One region of the Marinococcus halophilus genome, then DNA from elsewhere that is predicted to be linked to it. Evidence: riboswitches for the same ligand, from Rfam matches in the RefSeq annotation. Region 1 holds a riboswitch; the other holds the start of a gene.

Evidence for each region. A riboswitch is a leader RNA that binds a small molecule or an ion and turns the genes downstream of it on or off. The one in region 1 is predicted to bind glycine.
Region 2: another riboswitch for glycine. It lies ahead of B5066_RS13300 (serine dehydratase beta chain); the one in region 1 lies ahead of gcvT (glycine cleavage system aminomethyltransferase GcvT).

Annotation. Positions count from the first base shown of each region.
Region 1 is NZ_FVZD01000006.1:1,853,608-1,869,776, forward strand. It holds gene gcvPA (aminomethyl-transferring glycine dehydrogenase subunit GcvPA) at 1-573, opposite strand, end outside; gene gcvT (glycine cleavage system aminomethyltransferase GcvT) at 592-1,698, opposite strand; glycine riboswitch at 1,782-1,868, opposite strand; glycine riboswitch at 1,872-1,960, opposite strand; gene B5066_RS15465 (MBL fold metallo-hydrolase) at 2,154-2,795, shown strand; gene B5066_RS15470 (CapA family protein) at 2,905-4,017, opposite strand; gene B5066_RS15475 (metal-dependent hydrolase) at 4,111-4,584, opposite strand; gene B5066_RS15480 (hypothetical protein) at 4,740-5,072, shown strand; gene B5066_RS15485 (DUF2513 domain-containing protein) at 5,701-6,063, shown strand; gene B5066_RS15490 (3D domain-containing protein) at 6,599-7,306, shown strand; gene cynS (cyanase) at 7,393-7,839, opposite strand; gene B5066_RS15500 (glycosyltransferase family 8 protein) at 8,225-9,076, shown strand; gene B5066_RS15505 (Na-translocating system protein MpsC family protein) at 9,112-9,813, opposite strand; gene B5066_RS15510 (Na+/H+ antiporter family protein) at 10,175-11,482, opposite strand; gene B5066_RS15515 (GNAT family N-acetyltransferase) at 11,610-12,062, opposite strand; gene cysI (assimilatory sulfite reductase (NADPH) hemoprotein subunit) at 12,233-13,951, opposite strand; gene B5066_RS15525 (assimilatory sulfite reductase (NADPH) flavoprotein subunit) at 13,979-15,832, opposite strand; gene comGA (competence type IV pilus ATPase ComGA) at 16,140-16,169, shown strand, end outside.
Region 2 is NZ_FVZD01000006.1:1,425,162-1,441,330, reverse strand. It holds gene B5066_RS13340 (glycerate kinase family protein) at 1-947, opposite strand, end outside; gene B5066_RS13335 (SLC13 family permease) at 977-2,623, opposite strand; gene B5066_RS13330 (tartrate dehydrogenase) at 2,788-3,885, shown strand; gene B5066_RS13325 (GntR family transcriptional regulator) at 3,995-4,711, shown strand; gene B5066_RS13320 (hypothetical protein) at 4,977-5,360, opposite strand; gene B5066_RS13315 (helix-turn-helix domain-containing protein) at 5,392-6,141, opposite strand; gene B5066_RS16825 (hypothetical protein) at 6,338-6,499, opposite strand; gene B5066_RS13310 (catalase) at 6,523-8,085, opposite strand; gene B5066_RS13305 (SulP family inorganic anion transporter) at 8,360-10,093, opposite strand; glycine riboswitch at 10,356-10,463, shown strand; glycine riboswitch at 10,467-10,543, shown strand; gene B5066_RS13300 (serine dehydratase beta chain) at 10,622-11,119, shown strand; gene sdaAA (L-serine ammonia-lyase, iron-sulfur-dependent, subunit alpha) at 11,116-12,000, shown strand; gene B5066_RS13285 (universal stress protein) at 12,583-13,065, opposite strand; gene B5066_RS16820 (hypothetical protein) at 13,328-13,465, shown strand; gene B5066_RS13280 (nitroreductase family protein) at 13,516-14,091, opposite strand; gene B5066_RS13275 (pirin family protein) at 14,133-14,999, opposite strand; gene B5066_RS13270 (MarR family winged helix-turn-helix transcriptional regulator) at 15,133-15,570, opposite strand; gene B5066_RS13265 (Lrp/AsnC family transcriptional regulator) at 15,739-16,169, opposite strand, start outside.

The DNA.
Region 1 (16,169 bases):
TTTTTCAGGAACAATTTTCACTGTAAGGCCGGGGCCTGCCGCATAGGTTTTCAATACATCGAGCGCTTCAGGATGGATGGTTTCTGATACTACAATGGTCCGCCGTTTCCCTCTGTTCTCACTCGCAGCCATCAGCGCTGCTTCAGCAAGCGCTGTTGGCCCGTCATACATTGACGAATTAGCGATATCCATTCCCGTAAGTTCACTGATCATCGTTTGAAATTCAAATATTGCCTGCAGCTCGCCCTGCGAAATTTCAGGCTGGTACGGAGTATACGCCGTATAAAATTCTGAACGCCGTAGCACGTGGTCGACGACCGTTGGTATATAATGCTCGTACACCCCTGCTCCGAGATAGGATACACAGTCCTGCACGTTAGCGTTCCTGTCACTAAGGCGTTTCATTTCCTTTAGAAGGTCCGTTTCCCCAAGAGCCTTTGGCAGATCCATTTCTCCGGCAAAGCGAATATTTTCCGGCACATCTTCAAATAATTCATCGATGGCATCCACGCCAATTGTTTTGAGCATTTCTTCTTTATCTTCACCAGTGACCGGCAAATAGCGATAATCCATTTTTGACGCCTCCTCGTATTATTTTTTCCGTTTGTAAAAAGGCACAGCTGCCACTTTCGCCCGCTTGGCTTTTCCACGCACATCCACCGCTACCGCCTGATCCAGGTTGCTCCATTCGGCATTTAAAAGTGCGAGTCCTACGTTTTTTTTGAGCGTCGGGGACTGGGTACCTGTCGTGATCCATCCTATTTCTGCTCCGTCATCATTTCGTACGCCGTATCCCGGACGGGGTATCGCCTTATCGACCATTTCAATACCGACCAGCTTGCGTTTCAGTCCTGCTTCTTTTTGTTCCTTTAAAGCTTCTTTTCCGATAAAATCATTTTCTTGCTTCAGCTTTACACAAAAGCCGATGCCGGCTTCAAGCGGGGTGATATCTGCACTCAGTTCCTGTCCATACAAAGGCAGCTTCGCTTCAAACCTCAGGGTATCCCTTGCGCCAAGTCCACAAGGGACAATGCCTCTGCTTTTTCCAGCTTCCATAATAGTCTCCCAGCAGTAAAGCGCATCCCCGGAGCGGCAGTATAATTCAAATCCGTCCTCACCGGTATAGCCAGTTCTTGATATAAGAACGTTTCCTGTTTCTCCGATAGAAGCACTGGCAGCAAATCGAAAAGGCAGTATTTCTGAAAGAGATGCGTCGGTTACTTTCTGCAGTATCGTTTCCGCCTCCGGGCCCTGCACCGCAATTAATGCTGTCCTTTCTGAGATATCCGTGATGCTTACGTTTTCCGTCCCGTGCCGGCGAAGCCATTCGAGGTCCTTCTCAATATTGGCTGCGTTTAAAACAAGCATGTATTTTTCTTCTTCGAGCTGGTACACGAGCAGGTCGTCAACTGTGCCGCCATTTTCATAGCACATAGCGGTGTACAGCGCTTTGCCGGGCTCCAGGTTTTTTATGTTATTTGTGAGCATGTACTGCAGAAAATCAGCAGCCCCTGGACCCTCTACGATCGCCTCGCCCATATGGGAGACGTCGAACAGGCCGGCTTTTGTACGAACCGCTTCGTGTTCGCTTTTGATGCCCGAAAACTGAACTGCCATTTCCCAACCACCAAAATCGACAGTTTTAGCTCCGTATTTTTCATACACTGAATACAGCGGAGTTCGTTTTAGTTCTGCCAAAGAAATCACCTCGTTTAATTATTTTTCTGAAAAATCAAAACAGTAAAAAACAAAAAAGACAGAGCTCCCATGAATTATGGAAGCTCTGTCCTATAACCAGAAAGTTTCTCCTTTCCGCAATGCAGAAAGAGTGTCTTCGTGGGTGGCTTCAAAAGAAGCGCTCTCCAGAGGAGCGTCCAGTAAGAGTCTGTTTGCCTGAGAGATTCACCTGTTACGGTTTGCTCCTTCGGCGCTGCCTGGCAGTCTCTCCCCTTACCATCATCCGCGCATTATATGTACGTTCTTATTTGCTCATATTTTATCATTAATTCATATAAAAACCAATGCTAAAAAAAATGAAACCGAACATTTTCAATAAAACCATATTAATTATTCGTATGTATGTGCAGATCGGTTATTTCTTCCGGGAAAAATATTGTTTATACTAAAGACAGTATACTAATTGGAGGGAAACTATGAACTGGAAACAGCTACCGCTTGGACCACTGCAGACAAACTGCTATGTTCTGTACGATAATGATAAAAACGCTGTTATTATTGACCCGGCCGGTGATGCCGATAAATTGCTCACCTTTCTCCAGGAAAACGAGCTTCACCCCGTAGCAATTCTGTTAACACACGCCCATTTTGATCATATTGGGGCGCTTGATACTGCTCGGGAAGCATACAATATCCCGGTTTATCTTCACGAACAGGAAAGTGACTGGCTTGAAGACCCTCAGAAAAACGGTTCGGGCCGTATGATGCCAGAGGCTGCATTTACCACGAAGCCTGCCGATCACTTGCTGCAGTCAGAAGGAAGGCTTCAATTTGGCGGTTTTGAATTTCAATGGCTTCACACACCGGGGCATTCCCCGGGAAGTGTTTCCTATTGGCATAAAGAAACTAACACAGTATTTTCTGGTGACGTGTTGTTTTCAGGCGGGGTTGGCCGGACCGATCTCTACGGCGGCGATATGGATACACTGTTAGCCTCCATACACGAGCAGCTGCTTGACCTTCCTGAAAATACGGTTGTAGCCTGCGGCCATGGCCCCTTTACAGATATCGAAACCGAAATGAATTCCAATCCGTTTATTAATGGGTTTGGTGCATAATGTGATAAGGACCCCTGTTTTTAAACAGAGGTCCTTTTATAATATATTACAGTGTTTGAAATTATCTTGAGCCCGGCTACCTGTTTTCATCTGAATACTAAGATGCCCGTTACTCTGCTTCTTCAATCCATTGATATACGTGTTCATGCAGCTCTTGTTCCGTTTCTCCGCCTTCAGCCGGGTGCTCTGCTTCAGCCATCGGTTTTACCGTATATTGGTCTTCAGGGCCCGGAACTACCTGAGTAAAGTCAACGTTTGGGTTCGTTATGTTTATTTTTTCCCCGTCTTTTTCTATATCGAATGTTGCAATGCCGCCTGTATCGGTATAGTCCATATCCTGCCCGGAATAAAAATTACCAAGCGAATAATAAACCAGCGTCTCATTGCCTTCTTCGCCCTCCACCCATTCCATCGGCTGAAGCACGTGAGGATGGTGGCCAAGAACTACGTCCACTTCCAGATCTGCAAGAAACTGAGCCAGTTCTTTCTGTTCTTCATTGGGGAGTCTTTCGTATTCACTTCCCCAGTGCATATTCACTACCACAACATCCGATTCATCTCTCATCGCTTCAACGTCTTCCTGTATTTGTTCCTTATCAATTTTCTGAACGACATAATCGTGCTCCTCCGGAATCGAAATGCCGTTCAACCCATACGTATAAGATAGAAAACCAATATCAACGTCTTTCACGTTTACGATACGCTTGCGTTCTGCATCCTCTTCGTCTTTATACACCCCTACGTAGTCCATGCCAATCTGCTCATAATGATTAATCGCGTTATTTACAGCTTCCATTCCGCGGTCGAGTGTATGGTTATTGGCCCCGGAAAGCATGTCCACTCCGGCATCCTGAAGATCATCTACAATCGCGTACGGGCTGTTAAAAGAAGGATAAGCTGACAAGCCGAGCTCTTCCCCGCCAGGGATCGATTCCTGGTTCACAATCATATAATCCGGTTCCTTAAGCATGGGCGTAACTGCCTTCAACGCCGGCGTGAAGTCATACTCTCCGTCTTCTTCCATCCTTTTATATACGCGTCCATGCAGCAGCACATCCCCAGCTGCTCCAACCGTGACGCTCTCATCTTCCTGTGTTTGCTCCTGTCTTTCAGTCTCTTTTTGTGTCTCTGAATTTTCGTTTTCATGCGCTGATTCTTCTCCGGTGCTGCAGCCGCTCAGAACAATAAAACCAACAGTTATGCCTGCATAAAATTTTCGCATGAGTCCCTCTTTTCATTCAAATAGAATTACTAGTCGAAATATACTATAAGTTTACTAATATCTTCATAGAAATTGAAGGGGTTTCATAGCTTTTCATGGCTGCCGGGGAGAAACGTTTTTTCTTCCACGGATAATTAGTATTCCCAAAATACATAATAGCGGTACAATCACCCACCATTCCTGTGTAAGCAACGGATAGGAAAAGTTTTTCGTGGCCACAGGGTATAAAAGCTGGGTGCCATTTCCAAGAAAGTCAATCAGCATAGAGCCCGCCCCCAGCGTAACAAACGCAGCTGCCCAGGCTTTAGGAAATCCTCCACCCAAGGCAGGGCGAACAACTGCAGCGAGCGCCGCAGCAATAAACGGCATTGTTAAAAGCGTATGAAAGATATAGTTGCCAAATAATTTTGGAATATCAGGCACTAGTACTATCGCCCCGAATGCCATGATTTTCAGGCGATCTGAACTGGTTAACCACGGGCTTCCGTAAAATATATACATTATCGCTGCACCAGTCAGCAGGTGAAGCAGTGTGCTTGGTACATGTTCAATTAAAATTTCAATCACAGGCGGTCCTTCTTTCTGCTGGAGATGATTGTTTTATTCACGGTTTTTTATTTTCATAAACTTTATCCGGGGTGCTCTAATTAACCATGTTGGATTATACAGCTGTCAGGGTATGAAAAGAAAAGCACACAATTTATTTTCAGGAGTGATTTATAATGATTCCCGTGGAAAAACCTTCTGCACTCAACCGGGCGAGAAAGAAAAAAGTTGAGGCAATGAAGGCTGAAGGAGACTTTGCCAGCCAGTTGAAAACCATTCTGGTTTTTCAGCACATCGATAAGCACTCAGCTGATAAAATGGACAACAGCTTTCGCCCGAAAAAAGCTATTTTTGCTCTTACCGGGGAAAAAATGTCCTTAAAAGATATAGCTTTTGTCATTAAATTAAAAGGATTTAACGGCCTTTATCGTTTGTTTTCCGCTTATAGTACTGTTTCTCATACAAATGAGTCTGGCGAAGCAGTCGTTATTTTTCAGCGGCGCCGTTAATGGAGACTATATAAAAAAACCAAATCCGTCTTTTATTCTTGCCTAAGCACAGCATACGGCCAATGGTTTGTATAGACAAACCGTTACCTGCTTCCATATACTATTAATAGGTGAGTAGACAGAAAAAGCGGGGCCTTTTTGTTTTTCCTGTCGAATTTTAAATTTCTACATATTACAGAGGAGTGGGTAGTTTAACGCAAGCACCGTTTCGAGCGGAACATGCTGGGAGTTTCCTTCGTCCGGAGCGACTTAAAAAGCCCGGTAACGGTATTCAGATGGTGAATTAAGCGCCGAAGCATTATGGGCCGTTACTGCAGGAAGCTGAAAAATATACGTCGCTTGAACAACCCGGTTTAAGCCCGCAGTGAGGTTTTGCTTCTGCCGAAGAAGGTAATATTTTTACAGAAGAAGAGCAATGGGCGAAAGTACGCCACGTCGTTTCTCTTGCCGAAGACGTCTGGAATTAAGTATTCGGAAAAGAAGCCGGCGCCCCGGCTTCTTTTTTTATCACACCCACGAAGAGTAATGATTTATCTCTTCGCTGCGTTCGAATGCATAAATCTTTTCTGGCATTTATCCCGGTCCCAATATTATAATTTCAGTAAGTATAAAAAAGGTGGAAGATAAAATGGTGATGGAAAGAGATATGGAAGCAATCAGGAAGCTGTTGATTGACTTGAAGGAGCAAAAACCCGGCTTCAGCCTGACATCCAAAAACGAAGAAACCGATTATTACATGTATTTGCTCACCGAAGGAGGCCTGATTGAGGCTACCCGCCACAAAACGTTAAGCAAGCAGGTAACAAGCTATCACAATATTAAAATCACTTTTGCCGGCCATGATTTCATTGATGTGGCCGAGGATGAGGATATTTGGAACAGAACTCAGGAAAAAGCCATGGAAAAGGGCTGGTCAATGTCCAATATCCCTCTGACCGTTTTGACTGACCTACTTAAAACTACGCTCTACCAGCATTTAAGCAATGATTGACAGGCAGAATTAATCACAACTAATTTCTTATGTTTCAGGTTTTCTCACATAGCTCTCTTTAAGCCCCCTGGTTTATCAGAGGGCTTTTTTCATTTGTATGCCCTGGCAAATGCTTTCACCTCCCTTTCTTTGCTGATTTACCTTCCACAATTTTTTAATTCTATTACCCACTGAAAAATTGGTACATTCTTCTTGCTCAATTAAAATCATACTGTTTTTTTCGCTATTTTAATTTGTAACATTACGTTCGCGTTATTGGAAATATGACTTAGGAAAATACTTTTTATCTCTTTATTAATAAGGGTTTTTTAATATTACACATAATTTTTCATATATTTCAGAATGCTTAACCTTGTTACGTTTGCATTACATTCGTCCTATTTAACTTGAAAGTTTTTCTGCTTCAAGTTAAATTTACAAACATGCGACAGGCTAATTCACCATACGTATCTCAAAACTTATTTGCTCACATTCATTAACATTAAATACTTACAAATAAAAATTTTTATACTCTCTGAGGAGGAATTTTTTAATTATGATGAAAACTACGAAAGCTTCACATTGGATCGGCGGCGCAGTTCTTGGTACAGCTTTAGCTTTTGCAGCACCAGCGGTAAGTGACGCATCAGACAGTCTGCTTGTTCAGGGCGATTCCAATGATTCCGTATCCGAAGCCCAGTCTGTACTCGACGATAAAGGGTACTACGATTACGAAGTGGACGGAATTTTCGGTTCAATCACTGCAGCTGCTGTTCGTGATTTTCAGGCTGACGAAGGTCTTACGGTCGATGGTATCATCGGGCCAAATACAAAAGCAGCACTTTATGGGGAAAGCTCCAGCAGTTCCAGTGAAAATGAGGCTGTAGAAAGCTCTGAAGCGGACGGCAGCGGCAAGGAAGCAGTAGAATCTGCCTCCACTTCTGAAAGCAGCAGCTCTAAAGACACTTCCGGCGGAGAGTCCATGACAGTTGAAGCTACTGCTTATACAGCTGACTGCGCAGGCTGCAGCGGCATCACTGCTACAGGGGTTAACTTAAATACCAACCGTTATGCAAAAGTAATAGCTGTAGACCCTGATGTTATTCCACTCGGCTCTGAAGTACAAATCGAAGGCATGGGTACTTATACGGCAGCGGATACTGGCGGAGCCATTAACGGAAATCGCATTGATGTTCACGTTCCAAGCAAATCTGAAGCATACTCTTTTGGGCGCCGAAGCGTTGAAGTAACCGTAGTAGACTAATCTACTTATTGGCTTTTATAGTGAAATGAAAAGACGCCTTTCCATTTTGATTGGAAAGGCGTCTCTTTTATGATGGCTTTAGTCGTTTACCATTTTGTGTACGGGAGAAATTTACCGTTCAACGTGACTACTACCCGGTCTCCACCTGGAGCCTCCTCACGCTCTACGTCCATTTTAAAATCGATGGCGCTCATAATGCCATCACCGAATTCTTCATGAATAATTTCCTTTAATGTGGTGCCGTATACCTGAGTAATTTCATGGAATCGATAAATAAGCGGATCTGTTGGAACGTCTTCGCTTAATGAGCCTTTGTACGGTGGCGTCACCAGTTCATGCTTGATTTCCTCATAAGGAATTTCAAGGTAGTTCAAGAGCGCTTCTGCTTCTTTTTCATCCATCGATGCCTGGCCCTGAATAACAGCAGCCACCCATGTTTTATTGCGACCCACAGCTTCCGCTAGATCCTGATAAGTAGCTCTTTTTCGATTTTTTGCTTCTATCAGCTTGGCGGTGACTTCACTCATATCCATTTATTTTATCTCCTTCCTTGTTTTGTTCTATTTCACCTTAACATGCAGCCATTACCTGAATATATGAATACCGTCATCTTTTTTAATATAAATTAGAAGCAGCAAGCGTTAAATCTAGTTCTAACAGTTCATTTTTCCTCAATACCCCGTTTTATTGTTTCAAAAAGATGCGTCAGGGATATATGTATAGTTACCTGCATATTTTTATGCTGTTTTTAAAAGTGACTCTACTAGGCTTCAGCAGCAATGAGTTAGACCATTGGGAGCTAATCATAAGCTGAAAAGAAAAAGCCCGAGCGCTGATTCTTTTTAGTTCCAGGCATGCATCGGGTGCTTCTGTGACTAAACCAGATTATTACTATTACCCCATGAAGGAGTGCTTGCAATGTCTTATTCTTCTCCCTATATTGTTACAACGGTTGCTGACGCAAATTATGCGGAGCATACAGCTGTTTCCCTGACTTCCTTGCTTACGAACACAGCGAAGCCGGAAAGTATCGAATTTCACGTTATCGAAACTGGCTGGAGCAGCTACCAAAAGCAAATGCTCGAACAACTCGGAGCTCATTTTAAATCCCGTGTCGTCTTCCATGCGATCGACACAAACAAGTATAAAAACCTTTTTCAGGCAAACCATAAATATTCTTATCACATTACTAACGCTGCCTATTACCGGTTATCCATTCCATACTTGTTTACCGACGTAAATAAAGTATTGTATATCGACTGCGATACCATCATTCAAGAGGATATTACAGTACTCTGGAAGGTTCCCTTGCGGCGCCAGGTTATTGCCGCAGTAGAAAACTTCGGCGGTTTTTACCGTAATGATGACCTATTTATGCCCCCCGAAGCTAAGTATTTTAATTCCGGAGTGATGATGATTCAGGTTCCGAATTGGAAAAAACACCAGGTGACCGATCAGGTCGTTCAGTTTATCCAGAAGCATGAAAGCCGGATGCTTTACCACGACCAGGACGGTCTGAATGCTGTGCTTTATAACCATTGGTTCGAGCTCCACCCGAAATGGAATACGATGACCGATATGTTCCTGAAGGCTGTGCCCGATACCAGGCAGGGAAAAAAGGTAACCAGCGCTGCCGGAAACCCGGCCGTTGTCCATTATACCGGCCCGGAAAAACCGTGGCAGCCAAACACCAGGCATCCTTTAAAATCTCTGTATCATAAATACGCCGCCCAAAAAGAAGAAATTGTAGTAAAACCAACTTCCCTATAATATTCCTGCCGCACTTCATCTATAAATGTGCGGCTTTATTTTGCTTCAGACTCCTTGCTGCTGCAGATAAATATTAAATAATTAATATCTTTGTCTAAGTCCCAGATAATAAACGGATCAATCACTTCCCGGGGCATCAGAGCCAGTAAATTTGTTTCTTCAATAATGCTTTTCACAAGTGTCGTTTTCGCGGCTTCAATTTCCCCGGCATGGCCTTCCTCAATAAGCTGGCGCTCTACCGGGGTCAATACACTGGTTCGTTCAATCAGTACTACGCGGTGGTTTAAAGGCTTTGTATCTACTACAGCTGAGAGCCCTTCTTTATTTTCTCCCGCTTTTTTCACTACGCTGTTTACCTCTTCCTGCCATTTATACGCTGTGCCGGATTCCTGCTCCAAAGGCGTATCGATTGTACCAAAAATGACCCCGGAGCGATGGTGCAGGTTCCAGTTCGTGTAAATGTCGAGTATTTCCTCTCCAGTCACTGCTTCAAGCTCTGCTTTAATATCGGCATACAGGACACCCATCAGCATCTCCCTAAGCTCTTCCACTTTTCTGCCCTCATTTTTTTGAATCAAAATTTGTTCCATCGGTACCAGAAAATCACGAATATGGACACAAAAATACGGCGGTGCCCATGTCGTATGTACAGAGATTGGGCCTTTTCCAAAACTCTCCCGCAATACCTTTCCGATATATCCAGCTATTGCTGATTGCACTTCCTTTACTTCTGACATGACACTCTTCTCCTTTTCTTTCAAACCTTATCTTGTTGTACAAGCTTATATACAGCAACCTAAAGAAACGCGCGAAGCCTTATAAAAGCATAAAAAAAGCCACAGAGGAAAAATATCCTTTGTAGCTTACCGTTTAGCTCAAATGTCTAACGATCCTGCATCAATCACTATGTTATTTGGTTGTACGTGGAGTCCTCCGAAAAAGGGTCCATGAACCTTATCTTCCGTCACTATAACGACTTATTTTCAGCCCTATTGTCTAAAAATTTCTATCGTCTGTATAAAACATTCATTTTTTATTCACATTTCACTTTACCTGTTTTGAATCAATTTTGCAATGAATGGATTTACTGGATGGATGCTATAAAATAAACGCCGCTGCCAGGCCACAGATAAACAAGGGGATATTAAAGTGTAGAAATGTGGGTACACATGTGTCCCAAATATGATCATGACGGCCATCAGCATTCAGCCCCGCTGTTGGGCCGAGTGTGCTGTCAGAAGCCGGGGAGCCCGCGTCTCCAATTGCTCCAGCAGTGCCGATTAAAGCTGCTGTAGCAAGCGGTGAAAAGCCGAGTGAGGCACTCAGTGGCACAAACAACGCTGCAAGGATAGGAATCGTTCCAAACGAAGAGCCGATGCCCATGGTAATCAATAGCCCTGTTAAAAGCATTACTACTGCCCCGAGCAGCTGGCTTCCTCCAAGTATGTCAGAAGTAACTGCCACTAATTCCTCCACTGCTCCTGTGTCCTGGAGCACGGTAGCATATCCGGAGGCAAGCAGCATAACAAAGGCGATCATCCCCATCATGCGTACACCGTCATTCACTGTCTGGTCGGCCTCTATAATTGGCACCACCCGGAAAATGAACATGGCTGCAATACCTGTCAACGCACCAATTACTAAAGATTCTGTCCATACCTGAACCACGAGCGCACAGACGATCGCAATTAACGTCAATAGATGTGACAACCGGAATTTATTTGTGTTTTTCAAGCCATTTTCCGCTTCTGTAACGTCTACGTTTCCTGCCCCGGTTTCTTTTTCCCTGCGATACGTAATGAATACAGCCACCAGCAGACCGGCCACCATGCCCACTACTGGAATAAGCATCGCCTGCCAAATCTGTCCGAAAGCAATATTCATGCCGTTTTCGTTCATGCTCTCCTGTATAATTTGATGAAATATTAAACCATATCCTGCAGGAATCAGCATATACGGCGCCTTTAAGCCGAAAGTCAAGCTGACCGCCACCGCCCGCCGGTTGATTTTCATATGGTCAAACAAATACAAAAGCGGCGGGATGAGTATTGGTATAAAGGCAATATGTACTGGGATAACATTCTGCGACAGGCAGGCCACCCCTGCAATAGTCAGCAGTAAAGCCGCCCGTTTATTCTTTAACAGCTTCACTAAATGCGTAACTAAAAAACCTGTAATACCCGAATAACCAATCATGACAGCAAAAACACCGAGCAGGATATAGCTGAGAGCGGTATCCGCCCGGCCGCCCATGCCTGATACGAGCATTTCGACGGAATCGGTAAATGAAAGTCCGGCGATCAGTCCTGCGGTGACTGCTGCCCCCATTAGTGCAAGAATGACATTCAGCCGGAAGAGACTCAGTACAATTAATACCAGCACTGAAACAATAACTGCGTACTCCACTTTGTTTCCCTCGTTTCTCTTCTTTGATCGTTTATGTATATGAATGTGTGTTAAACGCACAAAGAAGATTTTAGCATAAATCCTTTAGCCTGCTCAAACTTTATCAGAGTAAAACATTGTTCGCCACTTAAAACTCCCACTCGTAATGAGTCCAGGCACTTTTTGCCCCGCCGAGCGACTCGTAAAGCCTTCGTGCTTTGTGATTCATCCGGTCTGTTTCAAGCACCATTCCGGCAAAATCCTCCGACTGTACATAAGAAAGCACAAATTCGAGAAGCTCTTTCCCGTAATGATGCCCCTGAAACTCCGGAGTGATATACAGATCGTTTAAGATAGCTGTTTTTTTAACCTTAAGGGTGCTGAATGTCTGGTATAAAGTAGCAAAGCCGATCAGGTCACCGTAATGCTCCACAATAAATTGAATGCCTGTTTCTGGCTGGGCCAAAAGTTTTTTAATTAACGTTTTTAATTTGCCGATGCCGGGATCGGGGTGATCATAGTGGTCTACAATGTATGTCTGCATTACTTCTGCAAGTTCCGGAATATCTTCTGCTTCTACGGTTCGGATTCTTATACTCATGACTGCCTCCTGCATAGTTCTATTACCTTGCTCATAATTGCCTCATCGCACTATAGTTCATCTTATGGCACATAGAAACAGGATACAACCCTGAAACTAAAAGCTGCTGCCGGAAAATATCTTTTTAATTTCATAAAAAACAGGAGCAGCGTAAGCTGCCCCCGTTTTTATCAGTCATGAAAATTTGTGCCGTCAGTAGTTGCTTCAATATAATTTGCGCGGATAACGAAATCCCCAAAATGCTCTCCTTCATACCTCTCTTTGGCAAAACGGGCAAACATTGGTTCAAGCTCGCTTAGTATCTCTTCTTCCCCGATATTTTCCCGATAAAGCTTGCTAAGGCGGTCTCCGTTAAAGCTTGCTCCTAAATACATGTTATATTTACCGGGAGCTTTTCCGATAAAGCCGATTTCCCCAAGCGCAGAACGGGCACAGCCATTTGGACAGCCCGTCATGCGGATTATAATATCTTCATCCCGCAGGCCCTGCTCCTCAAGCATCACTTCAAGTTTATCGACCAAGGACGGAAGGTAACGCTCGGCTTCTGCCATCGCGAGTCCACAGGTCGGGAAAGCCACACAGGCCATAGAATTCCGGCGGAGAGCAGAATAGTGTTTTCCATCTGTAAGGCCATAATCCTCAATCAATTTATTGATCTGCCGTTTTTTATGGCTCGTAATATCAGAAATAACCACATTCTGGTTCGGTGTCATTCGAAAATCACCGGTGTGAATTTTGGCTATTTCACGAAGGCCGGTCATTAATTGATAGTTCTCCTGATCCTTGATTCTCCCATTTTCGATAAACAGGGTAAAATGCCATTTACCGTCATTGCCTTTAACCCATCCATACTCGTCCCCGTTGCTTTCGAACTCATATGGACGGGCGGCCTCTACTTCATAGCCGAGACGCTCGTTCAATTCGCTTTTCAGCCATTCAACCCCGTAACGGTCAATCGTATATTTGAACCGGGCATTTTTCCGGTTGGAACGGTTGCCGTAGTCGCGCTGGACCGTCAGCAGCTTCTCGGAAGCATTCACCACTTCTTCTTTTGGCACAAAGCCGATCACACGCCCAAGCTGCGGGTACGTATCCGGCTCACCATGCGTCATCCCCATGCCGCCGCCAACGGAGACGTTAAAGCCCTGCAACTCCCCATTTTCCACAATGGCAATGTATCCGATGTCCTGGGAGAAAACATCAATATCATTGGAGGGGGGCACTGCTACGCCGATCTTGAATTTTCTCGGCAGATACGTTTCGCCGTAGATGGGTTCAACTACTTCTTTACTGTCCGCCACTTTTTCTTCATCAAGCCAAATTTCATGATAGGCCGTGGTGCGCGGCAGCAAATGGTCGCTGATCTGTTTGGAATATTCATATACTTCTTCATGCACATCGGATTGATGCGGGTTCACGTTACACATAACGTTTCTGTTAACGTCTCCACAGGCGGCGATCGAATCCATCATGGCTGCATTAATTTCCTGCAGATTCTTTTTCATATTCCATTTGAGAATCCCGTGCATTTGAAACGTCTGCCGGGTAGTGAGCCGGAGAGTGCCGTTGCCGTATTTATGCGACACTTCGTCCATTGTGAGCCACTGTTCCGGTGTAATGACGCCTGCCGGCAAACGTACGCGGAGCATAAACTGGTATGCGGGTTCAAGCTTTTGCTGGCGGCGCTCGTTGCGCAGGTCCCGGTCATCCTGCATATAGCTTCCGTGAAACTTCATCAGCTTTCCATCTGCTTCAGGAATGCTTGCAGTGATAGGATTTGCCATTGTTTTAACAAGCGTACCGCGTAAGAAGTTACTGTCTTTTTTCAAGTGCTCCATGCCATCTAACGGGGCATCTTGAATGTTTTTTAAGCTAGTGTATTCTGACATATGCGTTTAATTCCTCCCCGGTAGTTATTAATATACGTCACGCTGGTAGCGTTTTTGCTGCTGAAGATCGAGCATGTACGCTTCAGCTTCTTCATGGGTCATATTTCCTTCATTTTCAAGCACGGTCACGAGAGCTTCATGTACGTCATGGGCCATCCGCTTTTCATCACCGCAGATGTATAGGAACGCGCCATCCTGCAGCCACTGGTACACCTCTCCACTGTTTTCAAGAATCCGGTGCTGAACGTATACTTTTTCTTCATTGTCTCTCGAGAAGGCTACATCCATTTTGGATAAGGAACCGTCTTCAAGCCACTGTTGCCATTCTGTCTGATAGAGAAAATCGGTCCGGAAATGCTGGTCTCCGAAAAACAGCCAGGATTTTCCGTCCGCTTCCACTTCCTCCCGCTCTTCAACAAATGAACGGAATGGCGCGATTCCAGTTCCGGGCCCTACCATGATCACAGGGGCAGACGGGTTCTCCGGAAGCTTGAAATTCGGGTTGTGCTGAATGTAAATAGGGAGCGTATCCCCCGGCTCTGTGCGTTCTGCACACTGTCCAGAACAAACGCCAGTGCGTGGCCTCCCGTGGGCATCGTAACGAACTGCGCCTACCGTTAAATGCACTTCATCCGGATTGGCAGATGGGCTGCTTGCAATGGAGTACAGGCGAGGCGGTATTTTCCTCAGATTACCCACCACGTCGGCAGCTCCCCCCTGCCACGGTCCATAATCCTTTAATAAATCTAACAGGTCGCGTCCTTCAAGGTACGTGCGCAGCTCATCAGCCTGTCCTGTTTCCAGGAGTTCCTGAAGCTTTTCGTTATTTGTCAGTTTGCTCATTTTTTCGAGCAGTGGTTTCGTTAATACTGTAATTTCAAAATGAGAGAGGAGTGCTTCCCGAAGCGAACGAATATCTCCCTGCTTGTTCAATACTACCGTTTCTTCCGGGTTCCAGTCCATTTCACGGATTAGCTGGTCCACCAGAAGCGGATCGTTTTCCGGGAACATGCCGAGGCTGTCCCCTGGTTCAAAGGTTAAACCTGAGCCTTCAAGCGATAGCTCTACGTGGCGGGTTTCCTTTGCGGATCCTCTGCCGTTTAAATTAATGTTCTCCAAAATTTCGGCCCGAAACGGATTTGTCCTTGAATATGCCGGCTGCTCTGCAGTCGGAGCAGTTGGTGCGGCTGCTCCTGCAGGGGCCGCTGCTGCCTGTGCTGTTTCTTCCTGAAGCTCATTCAGGCTTGATAGAACCCCCTGGATCCATTCTTCAGCATCGTCGTCAAAATCAACATCACAATCTACTCTCGGATACAGACGAGTACCTCCAAGGTTTTCGATCCGCTGATCCAGATCTTTACCTGTCTGGCAGAAATGTTCATAAGAAGTATCACCGAGTGCAAGCACAGAAAAGCGTGCATCTTCAAGTTTCGGAGCTTTACGTCCGTGCAGGAACTCATAAAAGGAAAGAGCGTTATCCGGTGGATCGCCTTCTCCGTGTGTACTTACAATAACCAAAAGGTTTTCAATCTTTTTCATATTTTTTGTCTTAAAATCGTCCATCGAACTTACGGTTACATTATATCCATGGTCCTTCAGCCTTCTCGAGCTGTCTTCGGCTATCATTTGGCCGTTTCCAGTCTGAGAGCCAAATAGAATAGTTACTTCTTTGGAAGCCGTTTCGGCCTGTTCGGCCTGCTGTGCCGGTGTTTCTTGGACAGCAGGTGCTTCAGCTGTTGCCGGTGCTGCTCCCGCGCTCGCCTGGGAAGCTAAATACCCACTTAACCAAATTTTCTGATTTTCTGTTAATGTTGGCAGGAGCTGGTTCAGTAAATCTACCTGCTCCTGGCTAAAAGGACTATTGGTAACCTGCAATTGCACTCTCTCCACCTCACAAATAAATTTAACTGCAATCTTATCATTCTAAGGACAAAATAATTTTTTCTCTGTCTTTATTTTATCCATGTGTATAAACTGGTCATTTTATTACGCTCAATTTTATCCGTATAATTCTTATGTGTCAAGTCGGTTTTAAATCCTTAAGGGAATAATGAGCAGTCTTTTATATTCTATCATACCCCTAAGTCCGTTACGTTCGCTTTAAAAAATTATTTACTTGAAAAAAATGGTAGATTATTGCGCAGTTTTACCATATAATAAAATTACTTTTCAGAAAGAAGGTGAGGCCTTGACCAATATCGAATCGTTTACACGGCAG
Region 2 (16,169 bases), 430 kb from region 1:
ATTTTTTGCACGGCTTTCGCAACACCCACCGGCGTTTTTCCGAAAGCGCTCTGGAAGTCTATTTTTCCCTCTCCCGTAATGACTAAGGAAGCGCCCTGCACCCGTTCATAGAAATTGTTTTCTTTTAAAATAAATGAAATTCCCGACTCCAGCCGGCCTTTCAAACACCCGGCCAGTCCGGCCGCCAGACCTCCAGCTGCTCCCATATGAGGTTGTTCACCTACAGCTTTATTTGTATAGGTGCTAAGCACTTTACCGAATGTGCTTAATGCTTTTTCCAGCGAAGCCATGGCTGCTTCAGATGCTCCTTTTTGCGGACCAAACGTGTAGCTTGCTCCCCGCGGCCCGGTTAAAGGGTTATCTACATCACATAAACCGATTATTTCTTTCTTTGCCAGCCGCGGATCCAGCGAAGTCATGTCCAATGTATCGAGCTGTTTTAAAAACACTCCGCCGTACGGAAGCTCCTGGTGGTTGTTATCCAGCAGCTTCCCTCCTAACGCCTGCAGCATGCCGGCTCCACCGTCGTTCGTGCCGCTTCCTCCGAGTCCAATGAGGATCCGGTCAATATCATAATCCAGGCAGGCCTTGATAAGTTCCCCTGTTCCATAGGAAGTAGCGAGAGAGGGATTTCGTTCACCCTCAGGTATTTTATCCAGGCCTGAGGCAGAAGCTACGTCTATAACAGCGGTACTATGTTTCTTAGAAATATGCATCGAGGCGGTGATCGGCTTCATCAGCGGATCATGAGCCGGCACTTGAATTTCTTCCGTGTCCAATGCGTGCTGCAGTGCTTCTGAGGTCCCCTCTCCTCCGTCTGCCATCGAAATAATATCGAATTCCACATTTTTTGGGGAAAATTGTTCCCACCCCTGACGAAAATAATTTGCCACCTCCACTGAGCTTAAGCTTTCTTTAAACGAATCCGAAGCAATGACGATTTTCATAGTTTTCCTCCATTGACGGTATTGAAATATTACATAACGCTTAAATTGCCAAAAACAATCGGCACAAAATACAAGACGATCAAGCAGGAAATAACAATACATATTAAGTTTAACCAAATCCCTGCTGATGCCATTTTACTCATCTTCACGTAACCGCTTGCAAATACAATCGCATTCGGCGGAGCCGCTACCGGGAACATGAAAGCAAAAGTCGCACCCATGCAGGCAGCAATCATTAAGACGACCGGATCCGTGCCGAGTGTCGCAGCTCCTGCTGCTACAATTGGATAAACCATGGTCGATGTCGCTGTATTGGAGGTGAATTCGGTGAGCAGGGTAATCAATCCAATGATAAACAGTAATATGATAAACAGTGGTGCGTTGGAAAAAGCAACGAGCTTTTCACCAAGCCAGCTATCCAGGCCGCTGTTTGTAATACCAGCAGCAAGCGCGAGCCCGCCTCCAAACAGCCATAAAATTCCCCATGGCAGCTTTAAAGCTGTATTCCAATCCAGGATTGTGTCTTTTTTATTTTTGGATGGAATAAGAAAAAGCAATAAAGCGCCGCATAATGCAATAATGGTGTCATTAATGCCCGGAATGAAGTTTTCCAATAGAAAGCTTCTCGTAATCCAGGCAAACGCCGTCAGCGAAAAAATCGTAAGTACAATTTTTTCTTCATACTGTGTTTTCCCCAGGTTACGAAGTTCTTCTTTAATAATTTCCCTGCCGCCGGGAATGTGATTAACTTTCATCGGAAAAGCTATTTTGATCAGATAAAACCACACTAACGGGACCAGCAGGACTACTAATGGCACGCCAAACATCATCCAAGTGGCGAAAGCAATTTGCACGTCGTATAAATTATTTAACGTTGCCGCTAAAATCGTGTTGGCTGGCGCTCCAATTAATGTGCCAAACCCTCCGATCGTAGCTGCATACGCTGTACCAAGCATCAAAGCCGTACCAAACGGAAACACGCCGGGTGAGGTATCGATTTCTGTCTCTTTTAAAGAATCTGACACATGTTTGGCTACCGCAATACTGATCGGTACCATCATCATTGTGGTCGCGGTATTGGAGATCCACATTGATAAAAATCCGGTGGCGATCATAAACCCGAGAATGATTGTGTTGGGGTTGGTACCGACAAAAGCAATAACGCTTAGGGCGATACGTTTATGCAGGTTCCATTTCTCCATCGTTAAAGCGATCATGAAGCTTCCCGCAAACAAGAAAATGAGCGGATCGCCGTAGGAAGCTGTAACTCCTTCCATTTCCATAATGCCGAGTATTGGAAATAGGACGATCGGCAGCAAGGAAGTTACCGGAATCGGCAGTGCTTCCGTTACCCACCACGTGGCAATCCAGGCGATCATTCCAAGCATGGAGACTGCTTCTTCAGACATGGTTTCCGGCTGAACAACGAACTGTATCAATAAGAAAAGCAACGGGCCTAAAAATAACCCGATCAATTGTACTTTGGAATACAGCCGGGGTTGATTGGGCGGGTTTGGCTCTTCCTGTTCCAGCTCCTGGCGCTCGGCTTCCCGGACATTATCTGCATGCTTTGGATCAGGCTGCGAAAACGTTAAGATTTTGACGCTGTTTTTTAATTGACTTTTAACTTGGTCATTCCAATACCAAAGGTGGTTCCAGGTTTTTGTGAAATTCATTTCTTTCCCTCCCTGTTATTGATAGCGCTTTCATTAACCAAATCTTATATTAGCGTATACGTTAAGTCAATTATTTTTCTTATTTTCTCTAATTTTATTTTTTTATTGACTTTTACGTATACGTTATAGATAATGAAGTCAAATACAAAAAAGGTGGGAAAAAAATGGACAATCAAAAAACTCATCAACTAGCGATTATTCCAGGAGACGGTATAGGAAAAGAAGTGGTACAGGAAGGGATCCGGGTATTGGATTTTATCAGCAAACATTCTCCAAACAATTTCAATTTTGAAACCGATTACTTTCCATGGGGCTGCGAGTACTATCTCGAGCATGGCCGTATGATGGATGAGGATGGGCTTGAGAGGTTGAAAAATTATGATGCTATTTATTTCGGGGCTGTGGGTTTCCCGGGCGTACCAGACCATGTTAGCTTATGGGGACTCCGTATTGCGATATGCCAGGGCTTTGACCAGTGGGCAAACATTCGTCCTGTTGAATTTCTCCCTGGAGTGCCGAGCAAGCTAAACCACCCGGACACAGATACGCTGAACTGGGTGCTCGTTCGCGAAAACTCCGAAGGCGAATACTCCGGTATCGGTGGCAGAAACTTTACCGGCCGGGGTCCTGGCAAGGAAGTAGCTGTCCAGTCTTCCCTTTTTACCGAAGAAGGCTGCGAACGTGTTATTCGTTACGCTTTCGACTTAGCGAGAACCAGAAAGCGGAAAAAAGTAACGAGCGTTACAAAGAGTAATGCCCAGCAATATGGCATGGTGCTGTGGGATGAAGTATTTGCGAGAGTCAGTAAGGAATATCCGGACGTCGAGACGGATCAGTGGCTGGTAGATGCCATGGCTGCCAACTTTGTTCTCCATCCGGAGGACCTCGAAGTAGTAGTTGCCTCCAATCTGTTAGCAGATATTCTTTCTGATTTAGGAAGTGCTCTTGCCGGAAGTCTTGGCATCGCTGCCAGTGCGAACCTGGATCCGGAGCGCAGATATCCAAGCATGTTTGAATCCGTCCACGGATCCGCACCGGACATCGCCGGTAAAGGCATCGCAAACCCTATCGGTGCGATCGGAAGCGCATCACTTATGCTTGAACAGCTCGGCTATGCCGAAGAAGCCCAGCTCGTCAATCAATCTATCCGGGATGCAACGGCCGCCGGTTATTTAACAGCTGACATCGGAGGAAATACCTCCACCAAAGAAATGACTGACGCTATCCTGGAAGCCCTCGCGAAGGTTTACGTCAAAGCGTAATAAAGCGCAAATAAAAGAATAAAAGTATAACACCTCCTTTTTAACCGAAAAGGAGGTGTTATACTTTTATATGAACGGATAGAAACTTATATACAGGGAGAGGCTTTCGATGAACACTAACGATTATTCCCCTTCAATTCTTTATGATGAAACCCTGCACCAGCATTTAACACAGCTTTCTTCTTCCATAGAAGAAAAGCGCCTGCCTCAAAAAGCGTATCAAATTATCCGGCAGGCGATTCGGAATCTTTACCTTCCCCCGGAAAAAATGGTTCTAGAAAGGGAGATGGCGGAGGTTTTGGATATGAGCCGCACGCCGGTACGCGAAGCCTTGATACGTCTGCAGACCGAAGGCTTAGTGCGGGTCATCCCCCGTAAGGGCTTCGCAGTTACCCCTATTGAACGTAAGAACTTAATGGAAATCTACGAAATTGCGGAGAGCCTGGACGGCCTGGCTGCCGAGTTGGCTGTCCGAAATACAAACGAGGGGACCCTTTCCCAGCTCGAAGCTTTAATTTCGGAACAGAAAACCGCTCTGGAAAGCAAAAACCTGAAAAACTGGGCTATTCTGGACGATGATTTTCATTCACGAATCATTCAAGCGGCCGGAAACGAGCGGCTGAACGATTTAATCGAATTTCACGCCGATCATTTATTCCGGGCCCGTTTATATACCGTAAATAAACGCCCGCTCCCCACCAATTCGATTTTAGAGCATGAAGCAATTGTGGCCTGCCTAAAAACAAACGACGGCAAAGCGGCCAGAACCATTATGGAGTCCCACCGGCGCCGAGCCAGCCGGGACATTTTAAACGTTATTGACTGACTTCAGAGAGAAAATTTTTATTATTTACACAAATAAGCCGCCTCTATTCGCTTAGAGACGGCTCCTCGTTATTTCTTCATATAAATGACTGATACCGCTGGAAGCTTCTTTTCGTAAAACAACAGCCAATGCTCCTGACGAAGATCTAACTTTTTTCACGGCGTCTATCTGTTCTAAACTGCTGACTCTATCACTTATTTCTTTAGCATGTACTGGAAATGGCAGCGTTTGGCTTACTTGTTGGACCAGCGCAGATATCTTCATTTCACAGCCATTTGCCGCCAGACAGGTTATTACCGCCTGGTTCAAATCCTGAGTGCGCATAGATTCTTTCTCTTCCCTTTTCCTGCCTAATACTGCCATTAATTGGTGAGCAGACCCATCGCTCAAAGGCTTCCGAAGCTGCTCCCACATAAAGCACTTCTTTGACGGGTCCGTTCATTAATTCTTCACTTACTTCCCAAAAATAGACGGCCTCTGATTCCTGAAGAATACGAATATAGGGGTCCACCCGGTGGCGCTCTGTACAGGAAATGGAAAGATATACTCTGTCTTTCCGCAAAAGTGCTTCTCCAAGATCCCAATGCAGTGCTTTTGACAAACTGCGTAATGCTTTTTGAATTCTATAATGCTGCAAGGAGACCACCATTGTCTCTCTCCCTTTCTGTCTGCGTTATTTGTTACCTTTGAGCGGTGAACGTACGGTACTGTCTGGGTGTGCATCCGTAGACGCTTTTGAAACATACCCCAAAATAACTGGCGCTCGAAAACCGCAGCCGTTCAGCGATGGCTTTTACCGGACTCGTTGTAGTCTGCAGGAGATATGCCGCCTCCTGTATTCGTTTCTGGGTCACGTAGTTTGGGATGGACATGCCAAGCTCTTCGTTCACCAGCCGGGAGATATGGCTTTTGGAGACCTCCAGCTCGCCTACGAGGATGTTCGTATTTAACGCCTGGTAGAGCTGCTGCTCCACAAGCGTAATAAATCTGGAAATGATCGGATTATTATAGGCTTGTATGTCTTCATTCCAGGTGGTATCAAGCATCCCGTCGACCAATACATTGATTCCTTCAAAAAATTCCTCTTCCAGGTTCCACTCTTCCATAACATTAATCAGGGCTACTGAGGCGGCAAGCGCTTTTTTATCAAACGAAAAGGTTTGAGTATAGCGGTCCAGAAATCCGCCTATTAAAAAGAAATAATACTGCTTCAGCACCTGCAGCCGCTTCTCATCTTCCGGCTCGAGCGAAATAATCCGGTATATTGTCGCGAGCTCTTTTTTAGCTTCTTTTTTCCGGCTGCGGAAAATACAGTCGAAAAAACGGTTTTGTGCCTTATAAAGCTCCACCAGCTCCTCGTTTTCTGCCTGGTTCATTTTCTCTATTTCCTGTTCGTATTGCGAACGGAATCGTTCATAATTCTTAGTCATCACGGACGTTCCTTTATTTTATATTGATCTGCCCTTTTTAATGTACTATAGCCCACATGCATAATCTATCAATTACGTTTCAGAAACTATCAATAATTCATCTTTTCTGTTAATAATAGCGGATTATAATATACACTGGCATAATAAAAATGCACCAGCAATGAGATCTTCCATTGCCAGTGCATTATATTAAAATTTACTCATCCATTCCCATCGATTTCTTGTATCCTTCCAAATACGGCATTTCAGACGGGCTTCCCATTTCAAAGCCGGTCATCGTCCGGTGCCACAGTGGATAAATAGGTGCTGGGCGCGCAACGGATTCAATCCGGTCATGCTCCTCCTGCGTCAAGTACATATCTGCCGAAGGCTTTTCTTCTATTAATAAGGGTCCGATGGGATGCCTTGCTCTTCAGCCTGTTGGACGCCCTCTTCTGTTTTCGTGGCGCCTGCAGGTCCGCCGTGTGTGGAATCCTGGTCTGCGCCGTCTGCGGAGCTGCTGTTTTTCAGCCCTTCTTCGACCCGGCGGCCGTATTCTTCGTCACACTTCTTAAAGTGCGCAATCATTTCTTCCTGAATTTCCGTTTTACATGGAATCAGGTTGTCGACGAGGTTTTTGATTAATTCGTCTTTTTCCCATTCCTTAAACTTGCGGAATGTTTCGCCCGCCTGCCGGTAAGGATTCTGGCGGTCGATGGCTTCTTTTTTCACTTCTCCTTCGGTATAAGGAGTGTGAGGCTTGCCGCTCATTTCCGCTTCCTTCAGGTTATTCATTGTGGAAGGCTCATAGTTCACGTGCGGATTCTGCCCTTCGTCATTATCGACTCTGTACGACATCTGTCCGCCGCGCTGGTTGGTTGCGACCTTTTTCTTCGCCTGGTTGATCGGCAGCTGCAGATAGTTGGCGCCAACGCGGTACCGCTGCGTATCGGAGTACGAGAACGTACGGCCCTGCAGCATTTTATCATCGGAGAAATCCATGCCGTCGACAAGGACGCCGGTACCAAAGGCCACTTGTTCAACTTCGTTGAAATAGTCCTCTGGATTACGGTCAAGCACAAGCTTGCCGACCGGGATCCAAGGGAACTGGTCCTTAGGCCACAGCTTCGTATCATCAAGCGGGTCAAAGTCAAGCTCCGGATGCTCGTCGTCGCTCATAACCTGCACACGAAGCTCCCATTCCGGATAGTTGCCTTCTTCAATGGCTTCATACAGATCCTGGGTGGCGTGGTTGAAGTTTTTGCTCTGGATGCTGTCCGCTTCTTTCTGGGTCAAGTTACGGATGCCCTGTATCGGTTCAAAGTGGTATTTTACGAGCACGGCTTCACCGTCTTCGTTCACCCATTTGTACGTATTTACCCCGGAGCCCTGCATCTGCCGGTAGTTGGCAGGAATGCCCCACGGGGAGAATAAAAACGTCAGCATGTGCATCGATTCTGGTGTCTGCGACATAAAGTCGAAGATCCGTTCGCTGTCCTGTACGTTCGTTACCGGGTCCGGCTTCAGCGCGTGAATGACGTCCGGAAATTTGATGGCGTCCCGGATAAAAAATACCTTCAGGTTGTTACCGACGAGATCCCAGTTGCCGTCTTCCGTGTAGAATTTCACGGCAAACCCGCGCGGATCCCGGAGCGTTTCCGGGGACGTCCCGCCGTGGATAACGGTAGAAAAGCGTACGAATGCCGGTGTCCGCTTGCCTTCCTCCTGGAAGATTTTTGCCCGTGTATATTTGGAAATCGGCTCATCACCAAAGGAACCATACGCTTCAAAATAGCCGTGAGCGCCTGCACCGCGGGCGTGAACAACCCGTTCCGGTACACGTTCACGGTCAAAGTGGCTGATCTTTTCCAGAAACTCATAGTTTTCAAGCGTCGTCGGCCCGCGATTGCCGACGGTCTTTGAATTCTGGTTATCCCGGACAGGATGCCCCTGTCTCGTCGTCAGCGTGCCGTCTTCGTTCTTATATTGCTTATCGTCATTTTTTTCATCGTCGTGTTCATGTTCGTTATTGCGGTCTTTACTCAATGCTGTTACCTCCTTTAGGAAATCTACTCACTTTTACCCAAGCTGTCTATGGTTTAAACGATTATTCCGAATTTTTTAAATTTAAGGTACGTAGTTATATACCCTGTCATAAAGGCTTTTCCCAAGCTTTTTCTGTTGGCAGCCGGATATAACCAACGCCGGCTGAGAAATTCAGCCGGCGCCAGTCTGCTTGTTAAATCATATAGTCCCAGGAATCCTGCTTCGGCTCCTCGGGAGGCTTAAACGGTACGTTTCTTTCGTGCTCCAGAAAACCTTCAAGGGTCTGGTATTTAATCGTTTCCGGGTATTTTTCCTGCCAGCCGGCCCGCAGCAGCAGATCCCGGACCGGGCCTTTCAGCTCCACAAACCATACCTGCACACCCGGGTCCCTCCGGAACATTTCAATAATCTGTTCCAGAGCGCCGATGCCCGTGGTATCAATGTCATTCACCCCGGACATGTCAATCGCGGCCTTCAGCCCTCCGCCTTCCGTTTTGCGGCGGTCCTGAATCGTTTTTTCAACCATTTTCACGAAATAGCCGACATTCGAAAAATGAATGCGCGTATCCGCCCGCACGAGCACCGTGCCCGGCACCCGCTTTGCGTGCGGAAACCGCTGCAGATCCAGATAGCTGTGGGTGTCCTCCTCGTAGCCGATTTCGACAATATTCGGGCGGGAAATATGGCGCAAAAGCAGCAGGATGGAAAAGCCAATCCCGATTAACAACCCCCACTGAATGCCGACGAGAAGCGTCGCAGCAAATGTCACGATCCACACCCAGCCGTCCTCCGGCTTTACGCGAAAGGCGTCCTTTAACGACCGGATATTAATCAGGCCGCTGACCGAAACGAGAATAATCGCTGCAAGCACCGCATACGGCAGATAGTAAAATAAAGACGTGAAAAAGAGAAGCGTCACCAGCACACCGGCTGCGGTAATAATCATCGCCGCCTGGGAGGCCGCTCCCGACCGGTAGCTGACCGCACTTCTTGAAAAGCTGCCGGTCACCGCATAGGAGGAAAAAAACGGCCCGGCTATATTGGCATACCCGATCGCCCGGATTTCTTTATTCAGGTTAATACCGGAATCATTTTTATCACTCAGCGTTTTCGTAATCGCAAGCGTCTCCATCATCGCGATCAGCGCAATGGTGAGCGCGGTCGGGACCAGCACCTGTATGTCCGCCAGGTTAAAGCCCGGAATGGTAAAATCCGGGAGTCCCTGCGGCACCCTTCCGACGACGCTTACTCCCTGGTTATCGAGCCGGAAAAGCGCCACCGCCGCAATACTCAGCACGACGACGATGAGGGAAACCGGTAAATTCCGTTTTGCTTTCCGGCCCCCGATCAGCACTAGAAGACTGGCTATTCCTACAAGCAGGGTCGGGATATGTATCTGCGGCAGATGCACGATCACATCCCGCAGCAGCGGAATAATCTGTGTCTGGCTGCCTACGCTGATGCCCATAAACTGGCCAAGCTGGCTCATGCCGATTGCAATCGCCACTGCCGACGTGAACCCGCTGATCACATTCGGGGAAATAAACTTTACAAACGCAGCGGCATTCAACAGGCCAAGAGAGACCTGCATCACTCCGACCATTACCGTCAGCAGCAGCACAAGCCCCACGTATTCCGGCGTCGACGGATCTGCATACAGGGATACGCCGGAAAACACAAGAATGGATGCCATCGCTACCGGGCCGATGGCCAGATGCTTTGACGTGCCAAACAGCGCATAAAGAATGAGTGGAAGCAGAGAGGCATACAGCCCCATGACCGGCGGCAGGCCGGCAAGCACGGCATAGGCCATCCCCTGCGGGACAATCATAACAAAGATGGTAAATCCCGCAGCCATATCCTTTTTCAGCGACTGATTATTATAATCCTGCGGCATAATTAATATATCTTTTATTTTCCCAGGCATAAATCCTTTCCTTCTTTCTCCGTGAACTCACAAACAGTACGGCGATTAAATCTCTCTTCTAAAATCATGAACCATAACGGCCTAAAAGAAAAGCCCGCACTATATTTTTTTGACTCACGGCTTAAATACAGCTGTACGCCTGCTTTAGTCCTTTCTACACCGATTCTCTCCAGTATATTGCTAAGATCCGGCTGTCAAAAATAGGTTTACTTTTCCAGCAGGGATGTTTAAACTGAAATTAACACAAATATTGGTTTCGCAGATGAATGTATTGGGAGAGCCTGTAAACGTATTTTACAGCACCGAAGGAGCAATCCTCTCCATCAGCCGGAAAGGAAAAACTCTCAGGTACCAGGACCAGTACAGGATGCACCTCTGGAGAAGGTATACTACCTGCCGAAGAAGAAAATTCTTTTTTAAGAATGAAATCTTTCAGGCTCACAGACAGAGAAACGGCGCCCCAGGCCGCTTCTCTGTCTTTTTTTCTTTTTTGTAATCGCTTTCAATCTTGAATATGGAGGAATTGCTATGGAGTTTGACAGCTGCTTTGACATTATCGGCCCGGTGATGGTCGGTCCTTCGAGCTCCCATACTGCCGGGGTGGTATCGATTGGAAAATTCGTGCATGACTGGCTGGGAGACGTCACTGACGTGACAATCACATTCTACGGCTCTCTCGCCTCCACCTATCAGGGCCACGGCTCGGATAAAGCTGTCCTCGGCGGCCTGCTCGGATTGTCCGCACACGATACCAATGTCCGGAATGCCTACGCCCTGGCAAAGGACAGCAATCTTCGTTACGACTTCCGGTTCTGCACGAACATCCCCAGCGGCTGCCACCCCAATACTGTTTATTTACAGGCCGCTTCCGCCACAGAGACGGTCCATGTCACCGGCGCATCCATTGGCGGCGGTGTAGCCTATATTTATGAAATTAACGGATATCATACCAGCATTAATTTGGGCACAGGCTCGGAGATTTTATCCATCGCCGCCCGGATCAAAAAGGAGGCTACATCTAGATGAAAGACACGATTGAAAGTATTGTGCAGGAATGTATGGCTCAGGACATTAGTATCGGCGAGTGGATGCTCCGCCGTGAAGTGGATCGCTCCGGTTCGTCCCGCGGGCAAATTTTCGGGCGCATGCAGGAACGGCTGCAGGTAATGAAGCAGGCCGTCCGGGAGGGGCTGGGTGACCTCGCGGAAACGGAAAGCAGGCTCTCAGGAGGCGATGCCTACCGCATGCATCAGTATAACCAGCATACCGCCCCACTATCAGGACCAGTTATCAGCACGGCGATGGAAGCCGCAATGGCAACGTCGGAAAGCAATGCCAAAATGGGCCTTATTGTAGCAACTCCTACGGCAGGCTCTGCAGGCATTCTGCCTGGAGTGATGGTCTCTCTTCAGGACAACCGCGGCATGGACGATGAGAAACTGACAATGGGACTGTTCGCAGCGAGCGCCATCGGCTACGTTTTTGCGAACCATGCCTTCATTTCCGGAGCGGCCGGCGGCTGCCAGGCGGAAATCGGGTCAGCGACGGCTATGGCGGCGGGAACGATTACAGAACTGCAGCAGGGGTCACCGGAGCAGGTTTCCCACGCGACGACCATGGCAATGAAGTCACTGCTCGGCCTCGTGTGCGACCCGGTTGCCGGGCTTGTCGAGGTGCCGTGCGTAAAAAGAAACGTGATCGGCACCTCCATAGCCTTTTCAGCAGCTGATATGGCATTAGCCGGCATTACCAGCCGCATTCCCTGTGACGAAGTGATCCAGACGATGCATACCATCGGCAGGGACATGCCCGGCAGCCTGAAAGAAACCGCCGAGGGAGGACTCGCCCAGACCAAAACAGGCAGAGAAGCCGCCGAACGGCTGTATCAGCGTCCCTGTACTTTTTAATCCCTAAAACGATATCATTTAACCAAATGAGGTGCAGCTATGAACGAACGCCGCTTTTTTCAAATCTGGTTCGGTACTCTCACTCTCATCAGCATTATATTTATGTATTGGGCCATCGCTTTCTCCGCCTTCGTATTAGGAGTTCTCTGTTTCTATAATCCAAAGTTCCGCAGCAGGTGACGCCTCCAGTTGTTAAAAATGAAATTATTGTACTTTTCCGCCGTTTGTGAGCATTCTGCTTTTTGTTTCCCTGCCGCCGTGCTATTCTTGCTATACGTCTTTTCGAAGGAGGTCATTTCCATCGACCATTTTGCATATGTACTTCAACGCCCCAAAAATCAGGTATACATAGGCACGGCTGCTGATATCCGTTCACGCTTTGGCAGCCAGGAACCCGTTTATTTTTGTTCGGAGGACGAACTGCTTAATAGTTTAAACTCCTTCCGCAATGAGGAACTCATTATTACCACCGTTAGTGACCTTCCGATATTTAACAAAAATGGGACGAGAAAAACCATTATAATTTATAAATGCACGTAAAACGCTCCGGCTGATTTTCAAAATCTCCGGAGCGTTTTTGGATTATTGGAGCGGAGTTGCATGAGCCCGCTGAATGGAGGCAATCGCCCGGTCGACCACGTGCACATCGCACGGGGCATGCTTTTGCACTGCTTTCGTGACAGTGTTCCCCTGCATGACCTGCTCGAGCGCATTCCCACCGGACTGGCCGACGACGATAAGATCTGGTTCAATCCTTTCACACAGCTGGTTCACCAGTCGCTTTTTGGGCACGCCATTGTCCAGCACGGATTTAACTTTGGATACACCTTTTTCTTTGGCGTTTTTTCGATACGCTTCGAGCTGGTACTCGGCCTCTGCGTACAGTCGTTTGATCCCAATCGGATCCATCCAGCCAAGCGACGAATATTCATTATAATGAAACACATAGGCCAGGGTTAAATCGGCTTCATGTTTGACAGCAACGCGGCAGGCTTCATCAAAGGCATCAACACTCGGATTATTGAGCACATCAAGGGCAGCCAGGATATGAGTATAATTTTTCATTCCATTTCACCTTCTTATATTTTATAATAAAAGCCAAAAAGCACGCAGGTTTCCCTGACCGGTACTTTTTGGCTTATGTTGCAGGCTTATGGATTCCTGACATTTCCGCCGCATCGGCTTGTATTTCTTGCCGTATTCCCAGGCGGATTTGATGTTCAAACTACAAAAGTTTTCTTTTCACCATTTTCACACGTAATTTGAGGTTTGAAACAAACGGGAACCGGATAGAGCTACCCATGAAACCTTGTTGCAGGAGGAACGTATGAATAAACATCACCTTTTAAACCAGCTTAATGCGTTAAAACAGCAGTGGATCCAAAAGGAAATTTCTCTGCGGGAGTATGTGCAGCAGCGTTTGAACCTGCGCCAGCAGCTGAATAAAAAACATGATGAAAAATAACAAAGCCAGGGAGCGGTATTATTCCGCTCCCTGGCTTCTTGTATGAACCATTATTTTTCCGTAATCCAGGTGGTCACCTGTTCTACTGGCCTCCGTCTGCCTTCTTTCATGTCCCGCAGCGGATAGCCGAGGTAGATCAGCCCGAGCACCTTTGCCTGTTCACCGAGCCCGAACAGGGCATTCATTTTCGGGTGATAGCAGTGGGCTCCCGTGCGCCAGAACGCCCCCAGGCCAAGCGCATGAGCGGCAAGCAGCATGTTTTGTATTGACGCATAGACTGCTCCGTACTCTTCGAGTGTCTCTACCCGCTCTTCCCTTGAAGGCTCGGCCGCCACGGCGATCACCACCGGCGCCCGCAGCGCCTTGTCTTTTTGCTTCTCAAGATTCTGCTGTTTCTCTTCCCTTTCTGCCGGCGTCATCCCTTCCGCGGCAATGGCAGCCATCGTTTCTCCCAGCTGCCTGCGGCCGTCTCCGGTCATGACGAAATACCGCCACGGCTCTGTTTTATGATGCGACGGAGCCCAGGTCCCGGCTTCCAGTACTTTCGTGATAACTTCCTCAGGCACCACGGTTTCTGTAACGAGCCCATTGCTGCGACGTGAATGAATGGCTGTCAGCACGTCCATCCTGCTTCATCTCCTTCGTTTTAAATGCTGCTTACGCCAGTTTATTCTGCCGGCGGTCCGAATTTTCCCTGATGGAAGTCCCGGTACGCCTGCTTGATTTCGTCCATGCTGCTCATCACAAACGGACCGTAGGGCACAATTTCCTCCCCGATCGGCTCGCCGGAATACACGAGCAGTCTCGTGCGTCGTTTGTTTGATTTAATCCGTAGCGTAGACAGGGCTTGCGGGTCCCCGTCTTCCTCGAAAGTGAGCGTCGCCACATCGTGCTTATTGACGGTTCCGTCTGCAACGTCAGCACTGCCGGAGAGCGTATATATAAAGGCATTGTGATTTTCCGGCAGGTGATGCACGTATTCAGCGCCCTCCGATAAATTAATTTCGGTTAACGTGATGGGCACAAGGGAGTCCAGCGGCCCATCTTCACCAGCAATGCTTCCAGAAAAGATTTTTAAATACCCGCCATCAATTTGTACGGTCGGAGCTTCTTCCCCGTATACGTTCTGGTAAATGGTTTCCGTGTTTCGTTTGTCTTTGGGAAGGTTCAGCCACAGCTGCAGCGTATGGGCAATGTCATTTTCCACCCCGTCTTCGGCATGCCTCGCGGCCCACCCGGCATTCATATACTGCACATCACCGGGCTCGAGAATATCGCGGCCGCCGCCGTTATCAATATGCTCGAGCCGTCCATCCACCACGTAAGTGACCGTCTGAAATCCCCGGTGCGGATGATCGGGAAAAGTACCCTTCTTAAACCAATCTTCGGCCATTAAAATGAACGGATCAAATTCTTTCCACCGGTCCACCGGCAGCACCCATCCCTTTTGGATGGAGGGAAAACCGAATTCTTCGTACTGCACCGTCCACTTATCACGAATCCGGCGTTGAAACAGGTCCTGGTTACGTTCCATCAACAGCACTCCTTTTTGAATTTAGTATGCATAGCAACTATTTCCTGAAAAAAATATATTTACTTCATCTGTCCTGCTTCTTTAGTACAACATATATCTTTTTGTCCTGCAAAGAATCTACTCAGCGGTCTTTCTATTCCTCCCGCAGACTTTCGGAAACGTTTTTATTTATTTTAGCAAGCGTCTGTTCAAGCGCTGTCAGCTCGTTTCGGCTGATGCCCTTTGTTACCGCAGCGTTGAACCGCTCCGCTGCCGGACGCACCTTTTCCTGCAGCTCCCTGCCTTCGTCTGTCATAAACAGCTGCACCGCCCGCTGGTCTTGGGTGCCCGCGGCGCGGCGCACGAACTGCTTTTTCTCGAGCTGGGAAGCCATCCGGGCCACATTCGTTTTGTCCTTCTGCAGCTTCCGGGCGATGTCGTTCTGCGTACGCCCGTCCTCCTCCCAGAGGAGCATCATAATGAGATTCTGCTCGGGGGTGAGGTTAAACACCCGCAGCTCTTCTTTTATAAAGCTGGTTAATTTCAAATCGGTCTGGTGAATCATAATACTGATAAAATCTTCGGTATGCATATGAACTTCCTCCGTTGCGCTGATGGATTGAATCGTGTTTACTTATTTTTCAGCAATAGCTTCTATTTCTTCGTGACGCTGCGCCATGTATACCGTCCACTTTACGGGTGAACGCCGGCCGGAAACCTGCATGTTTTTGAATAAATCGGTAAAGGCCTTCTGCCGGATTTACTTGCGAAGCGGAAGCACTGTAGAAGCTTTCACTTCCCGAAGAACAATGCTTGTCTGCAGCTGGGCCACTCCGAGCTGGTTTAACTCCCGGATAAACGCCTCCAGCTCCTTACGGTCACGGTGGATGGTTTTGAGCATATAATCAAACGCCCCGGTCATGCAGTAGCACTCCATGACCTCCGGCATCGCCGATAAGTGGCGCTCGAGCTCGTTTATCTGCTGCGTCTGGTGAATGCTTGTGCTCATGAATATCGTGCACAGCAGGTCGTACCCCAGCTTTTCCTGGTTTAGGATCGCCGTATAGGAATCAATGTAGCCGTCCTGCTCAAGCCGTTTCACCCGTGCATGAGTAGCGGGGGCGGAAAGGCTTACCCGCTGGGACAGCTCCAGGTTGCTGAGCCTTGTTTCCGTCTGCAGTAAATCGAGAA